2 regions of the Bradyrhizobium sp. USDA 223 genome follow, and region 1 is predicted to be linked to the other one. Evidence: riboswitches for the same ligand, from Rfam matches in the RefSeq annotation. Region 1 holds a riboswitch; the other holds the start of a gene.
What was found. Region 1 has a riboswitch for S-adenosylmethionine ahead of ABIA40_RS32840 (O-succinylhomoserine sulfhydrylase). Riboswitches for the same ligand answer to the same signal wherever they lie in the genome.
Positions count from the first base shown of each region.

Region 2: linked by a shared signal. The riboswitch ahead of ABIA40_RS33715 (homoserine O-acetyltransferase) and the one ahead of ABIA40_RS32840 (O-succinylhomoserine sulfhydrylase) in region 1 are both predicted to bind S-adenosylmethionine.

Region 1 covers NZ_JBIYDR010000001.1:7,063,649-7,067,005, reverse strand. Annotated here, with positions in the region: gene ABIA40_RS32845 (2'-deoxycytidine 5'-triphosphate deaminase) at 1-1,057, opposite strand, end outside; SAM riboswitch at 1,138-1,217, shown strand; gene ABIA40_RS32840 (O-succinylhomoserine sulfhydrylase) at 1,293-2,480, shown strand; gene ABIA40_RS32835 (SGNH/GDSL hydrolase family protein) at 2,551-3,357, opposite strand, start outside.
Region 2 covers NZ_JBIYDR010000001.1:7,235,500-7,238,856, forward strand. Annotated here, with positions in the region: gene hisC (histidinol-phosphate transaminase) at 1-815, opposite strand, end outside; gene ABIA40_RS33710 (chorismate mutase) at 849-1,697, opposite strand; SAM riboswitch at 1,854-1,933, shown strand; gene ABIA40_RS33715 (homoserine O-acetyltransferase) at 2,028-3,230, shown strand; gene metW (methionine biosynthesis protein MetW) at 3,233-3,357, shown strand, end outside.

The DNA of each region.
Region 1 (3,357 bases):
GGCGGGCCAGCATCTTTTCGTAGACGAGGCGGCCGACGATCTGGCCGTGCTCGAGGATGAACGGCACCTCGCGCGAGCGTACCTCCAGCACGGCGCGCGATCCCAGCCCGCCTGCGCCGGCATAGCCGAAGCCGGGATCGAAGAAGCCGGCATAGTGCACGCGGAACTCGCCGACCAGGGGGTCGAACGGCACCATTTCCGCGGCGTAGTCGGGCGGCACCTGCACCGCTTCCTTGGAGGCGAGGATGTAGAACTCGCCGGGGTCGAGGATCAGGCTGCCATCGGGGCGCGCCGAAATCGGCTCCCAGAAATCCTCCACCGCGTAGCCCGCGCGGCGGTCGACATCGACGACGCCGGTGTGGCGCTTGGCGCGATAGCCGACGAAGCCGCTCGCCTTCTCGCCGGAGAGATCGACCGAGACGGCAACGCCGCCGGAAAGATCCGCATCGTCGATGTCGACGAGACGTTCGCTGGCGTGCAGCGCATCGAGCTCGTCGGCATTGAGGATGGCATCGCCGGTGCGGAAGCGCACCTGGCTGAGACGCGAGCCCTCGCGCACCAGCACCGGAAACGTCTTCGGGCTGATCTCGGCATAGAGCGGGCCGTGATAGCCGGCGCCGATCATGTCGAAGCGACGGGTGCCGTCGGCGATCACGCGGGTGAAGACGTCGAGCCGGCCGGTCGAGCTCTTCGGATTGGCGGCAGCGACGATCTCGGGCGGCAGCGCGAGGCTCTCGAGCAGCGGCACGATGTAGACGCAGTTGGTCTCGAGCACCGCGCCGTCGGCGAGGCTAAACTCGTGCAGCTTCAGCTCGTCGATGCGCTCGGCCACGGTGGCACCGGGCCCGGGGAGGAAGCTGGCGCGGACCCGATAGGCGATGTCGCCAAGGCGCAGATCGAGGCTCGCCGGCTGGATCTGGCTCTCGACGAAGTCGTAGGCGGGCAGGATGAGACCTTCTTCCGCCATCGCCGCGATCGTGCGGTCGGGCAGGATACCATTGGCGTCGGCGGCGACCGTGAACGTCAACCGGGGGTCCTCATCAGGGGTCGAATGCATCCGGCCATGCCGGAAATACAAGTCTTTTACGGCTATCCGATGGACGCCTTGACGGAAAGGGCATTGCGGAATATGAGCATCACTTATCCCGTGGTGATTTGAGCCGGCCGGCTTGCAGCCACGTTAAATAAGTCGCTAAACAGGCCGGGGACCTCTGTGATCCCGGCCCGTGGAGATATCCAGGCCGGTTTTTTTGTGACCGTTTTGCCTCGACGGTCATGTCGGAGAGGGTCCTATGTCGAAGTCGTCTGCTGCCTACCGCCCCGAAACCCGCCTGGTCCATTCCGGCACCCTGCGCTCGCAATATGGGGAGACCTCGGAGGCGCTGTTCCTGACGCAAGGCTATGTCTACGCCAGCGCGGAGGAGTGCGAGGCGCGCTTCAAGGGCGAGGATCCCGGCTTCATCTATTCGCGCTATTCCAACCCGACGATTGCAATGTTCGAGCGCCGCATGATCGAGCTCGAGGGCGCCGAGGCCGCGCGCTCGGCGGCAACCGGCATGGCGGCGGTGACGACCGCGATCCTGGCGCCGCTCAAGGCCGGCGATCACGTGGTCGCCTCCCGTGCGCTGTTCGGCTCCTGCCTCTACGTCATCCAGGACCTGTTGCCGCGCTACGGCATTGAGGCCACGCTGGTCGACGGGCTCGATCTCGACCAGTGGCAACGGGCGCTGAGGCCCAACACCAAGACGTTCTTCCTGGAGAGCCCCACCAACCCGACGCTGGACGTGCTCGACATTCCCTCGATTGCCGAGATCGCGCACAAGGGCGGCGCGCGGCTCGTCGTCGACAACGTGTTTGCAACCCCGATCTGGCAGAGCCCGCTCGCGCTCGGCGCCGACGTCGTCGTCTACTCCGCAACCAAGCACATCGACGGCCAGGGCCGCTGTCTCGGCGGCATCATCCTGTCCTCCGAAGCCTTCATCGCCGAGCACATCCACAATTTCATGCGCCAGACCGGCCCGTCGATCTCGCCGTTCAATGCCTGGGTCCTGCTCAAGGGACTGGAGACGCTGGGCGTGCGCGTGCGCGCGCAGACCGACACGGCCGCGCGCGTCGCCGAGGTGCTGGCGAGCCATCCCAAGATCTCGCGACTGGTCTATCCCGGCCGCGCCGATCATCCGCAGGCGGCGCTGGTGAAGAAGCAGATGCGCGGCGGCTCGACGCTGGTCGGCTTCGAGGTGAAGGGCGGCAAGGCGGCGGCGTTCCGTGTGCTCAACGAATTGAAGCTCGCCAAGATCTCCAACAATCTCGGCGACGCCAAGAGCCTCGTCACGCATCCGGCGACCACGACGCATCAGCGCCTCAAGCCGGAAGACCGCGCCGCGCTCGGCATCAGCGAGGGCTTCATCCGCTTCTCGGCGGGGCTGGAGCACGCGGATGACCTGATCGAGGATCTCACCGCGGCGCTGGAGAAGGCGTGAGGGCGAATGGCGAATAGTGAGTGGCAAATGGACCCAGCCCTATTCGCTACTCGCCATTCCCTACTCGCCTCTACATCGGCCGGTACGTTCTCACATCGGCGGGCACGCTCACACCGAGCTTGATCTGGCCGACGGAGCGGATGATGTCGTCCCCGAGCAGCTGGGCGAAGCAGGCATAGCCCCAATCGTTCATGTGCAGGCCGTCGGCGATGACGAAGCTCTCGACCGGGATCGACTGGTTCTCGTGCCAGTCGCGCATCACCTCGAAGCGGGGGAAGATACCGACCTTGCGGAGCTCGGCGACGTTGCCGAGCAGCTTGATCATCTTGCCGGCGCTCTCCTTGCGCTGGTTGACGGCCGGCGAATATTGCGGATCGACCAGCACGATGTCGGTGCCGCCGGCGGCCTGAATGCGGTTGATGCCGTCCTCCACCAGCTTGACGGTCTCGCCGGGATCGAGATTGCGCAGCACGGCGTTGGTGCCGACCTGCCAGATCACGAGATCCGGATGCCTGTCGATCACCTGCGTCTGCAGACGCTTCATCATCTCGGGGGCGTCCTCGCCGCCGACGCCCGCATTGATGACGCTGATGTCGGCGGTCGGATAGTGCCGGCGCAGCTGCGCGGCGAGACGATTGGGGTAATTGAACTCCGGCGAGCTCGCGCCGAACCCTTGAGTCGACGACGAGCCGAACGCGACGATGACGACGGGCTGGCCGGCGGCCAGCTTGCTCGCGACATGCGGCAGCGAGCCCATCGCCTTGGAGCCGCCCTTCGGCGGCAGGCAGGGCACCCGGCTGAAGATGTCGGCGGCGGACTTCGCGACCTCCTTCACCTTGTCGATGGCGCGCGAGGTGACGCCGCGCTGCTCGGGCGA
Region 2 (3,357 bases), 170 kb from region 1:
ATCGCCTGATGCGCGGTATCCTCGATCGCGGCGACCGCGGCATACATCGCCGGCGTCGACACGTTGAAGGGGCCGCGGATGCGGTTGACCGCGTCGATGACGTGCTCGGGCCCGAACATCCAGCCAATGCGCAGCGCGGCAAGACCGTGGATCTTGGAGAAGGTGTGCGTCACCACCGTGTTCTCGGTGGTGGCGACGAGCTCGATCCCCATCTCATAGTCGTTGCGCGAGACGTAGTCGCAATAGGCGGCGTCCAGCACCAGCAGCACGTGCGAGGGCAGGCCGGCGCGCAGCCGCTTGACCTCGTCGAACGGCAGATAGGTGCCGGTCGGGTTGTTGGGGTTGGCGAGCCAGACCAGCTTCGTCTTCGGCGTCACGGCCTTCAGGATGGCATCGACGTCAGCGGTCAGGTTGGTCTCCTGCGCGACGACGTTCCTGGCGCCGACCGCCATGGTCGCGATCGGGTAGACCAGGAAGCCATGCGTGGTGGAGATCGCCTCGTCGCCATGGCTGAGATAGGTGTGCGCGAGCAGATTGAGGATCTCGTCCGAGCCGGCGCCGCAGATGATGCGGTTCGGATCGAGTCCGAACGAACGGCCGATCGCTTCGCGCAGCACGCGCGAGGTGCCTTCCGGATAGTCCTCCAGATGATCAGCCACGCGCTTGAATGCCTCGATCGCCTTGGGCGAGGGCCCGAACGGCGTCTCGTTGGCCGAGAGCTTGAACACCTTGCGGCCCGGCTCCGGCACCGGGCTCTTGCCGGGCGTGTAGGGCGCAATATCGAGAATGCCGGGATTCGGCACGGGGCGGGACATCTTGGACTCCGGATAGGCTGGGCGGCTCGCGATTTACGATTTCGGCCCGGTCGGGGGCACCGTATAGCGCGTTGCGTGGCTGCCGACGAGGGCCACGGAGCGCACCGAGGCCCCCGCCTCGATCAGGGCAGCCCTGATCTTGTCGATGCTGGTCGCGCCGGTGACCGAGACCAAGAGCGCCGCGCCGTCGAAGGCGGTATCGGGCACCGCCACGATCTCGGCGAGCGGCGACAGCGCGCGGGCGACCTCGGCGTTCCAACCCGAGACGCGCACGCTGAAGGTTTCGACCTCCGTCACCAGGGCGCTGTCGGCGACGCGCGAGATCGCGAACACCGGCAAGGCGGCCGGATGGTCGGCGCGCTCGATGAAGGGCATCCGCGCGATGATCTTCGGCGCGCCGTTCGCTTCAAGCTCCAGCCACCATGGCGTGCGGCTCGAGGTCGCCGAGACCAGCGCCAGGTCGCCCTTGGATTTTGCCACCGCCTCGACCGCGGCCTGCGCGCTGAAATGCGCGACATAAGGCACCGTGAAGCCGAAATGGAAGCGCGCGGAATCCCGCATCGCCGGCTCGCTCACCGAGACGTCGGCATGCACGGAGAACGGCGCCTGCACATAGGTGAAGGTCGAGATGATGACGCGCCAGATGCTCTCGACCGTGTCGAGCGGCAGGATGCCGCGATGACGCTGCACGATCTCGCGCATCATGGCAGCCTCGCGCGCGGGCCGGAACGCCGAGCCGACCTCCTGGGTCTGCTTCACCTGGATCAGGCGATCGATGATCTCGCCGCGCTGCATGAGGAGGCGATGCATGCCCTCGTCGATCGCGTCGATCTCCTTGCGCAGTTCCTGCAGCGATGGTGGCGCGGGCGGACGTTGGGACATGTCTGGTCGTCGATCGTTCCGATGGGGGATGTCCTGATTAGGCAGTCGGGACGGTGAAAGCAAAGAGAAATGACGTCCTTTTCGGTCGACGCGACAGAGACGAATTGGGCCGATCCGGGCTGCGACTTGACGAAAACCGCCCAAGACGGTAGCTTTTGCCCGTTCCGTGGTCATTTGAGCCGGCCGGCTTGCAGCCACGTTAAAAAACTCGCTAAACAGGCCGGGGACGCTTCCGATCCCGGCCGAACCTATCGTTCAGGCCGGGTTTTTCATGGCCTGATGTCAGCGGCGCGGTCGAGCAGCCAGTCGCAAACGAGGTCGATGTCCGAGATGGGTAGCGTCAAGTCGATACCGAGTCCTGCGATCAGCGCCGATGAGCGATCGCACGAGGTGGATCATCCAAGCTCGCTGGTTGCGCATTTCGGCACTGAGCAGCCGCTGCGGCTCGATTGCGGCGTCGATCTCTCCCCGTTCCAGATCGCCTACCAGACCTATGGCGAGCTCAACGCCGATCGCTCCAACGCCGTGCTGATCTGTCATGCGCTGACCGGCGACCAGCATGTCGCCAACGTCCATCCGGTCACCGGCAAGCCCGGCTGGTGGGAGACGCTGGTCGGCCCCGGCCGACCCATCGATCCCAAGCACTACTTCATCATCTGCTCCAACGTGATCGGCGGCTGCATGGGCTCGACCGGGCCGGCCTCGATCAATCCCGCCACCGGCAAGGTCTGGGGCCTGGACTTCCCCGTCATCACCATTCCAGACATGGTGCGCGCGCAGGCGATGCTGATCGACCGGCTCGGCATCGACACGCTGTTTGCCGTCGTCGGCGGCTCGATGGGCGGCATGCAGGTGCTGCAATGGACCGCCGCCTATCCGGAGCGCGTGTACTCCGCGCTGGCGATTGCCTGCGCGACGCGGCACTCGGCGCAGAACATCGCCTTCCACGAGCTCGGCCGACAAGCCGTGATGGCCGACCCCGACTGGCACGGTGGCGGCTATGCCGATCGCGGCATCCATCCGCATCGCGGGCTCGCGGTGGCGCGGATGGCGGCGCATATCACCTATCTCTCGGATGCGGCGCTGCACCGCAAATTCGGCCGGCGCATGCAGGACCGCGAGCTGCCGACCTTCTCGTTCGACGCCGATTTCCAGGTCGAAAGCTACCTGCGTTACCAGGGCTCGTCCTTTGTCGAGCGCTTCGACGCCAATTCCTATCTGTATCTGACGCGGGCGATGGACTATTTCGACATCGCCGCCGATCACGGCGGCGTGCTGGCCAAGGCCTTCGCCGACATCAAAACGCGCTTCTGCGTGGTCTCCTTCACCAGCGACTGGCTGTTTCCGACCTCGGAATCGCGCGCACTGGTGCACGCGCTGAACGCCTCGAGCGCCCGGGTGTCGTTTGCCGAGATCGAGACCGATCGCGGCCACGACGCATTCCTGCTCGACGTGCCCGAATTCTTCGACATCTCCCGGGCCTTCCTGCAATCGGCAGGCAAGGCCCGCGGGCTTAACCTCGAGGACCGTTAGCGATGTCCGTGCAGGAAGTGTTGCCGCTGGACGGCGTTGCGGCCAGGCCGTCCGGTGATTATCGCGCCGATCATCTGCTGGTCGCCGAGATGGTCAAGCCGGGCTCGAAGGTGCTCGACGTCGGCTG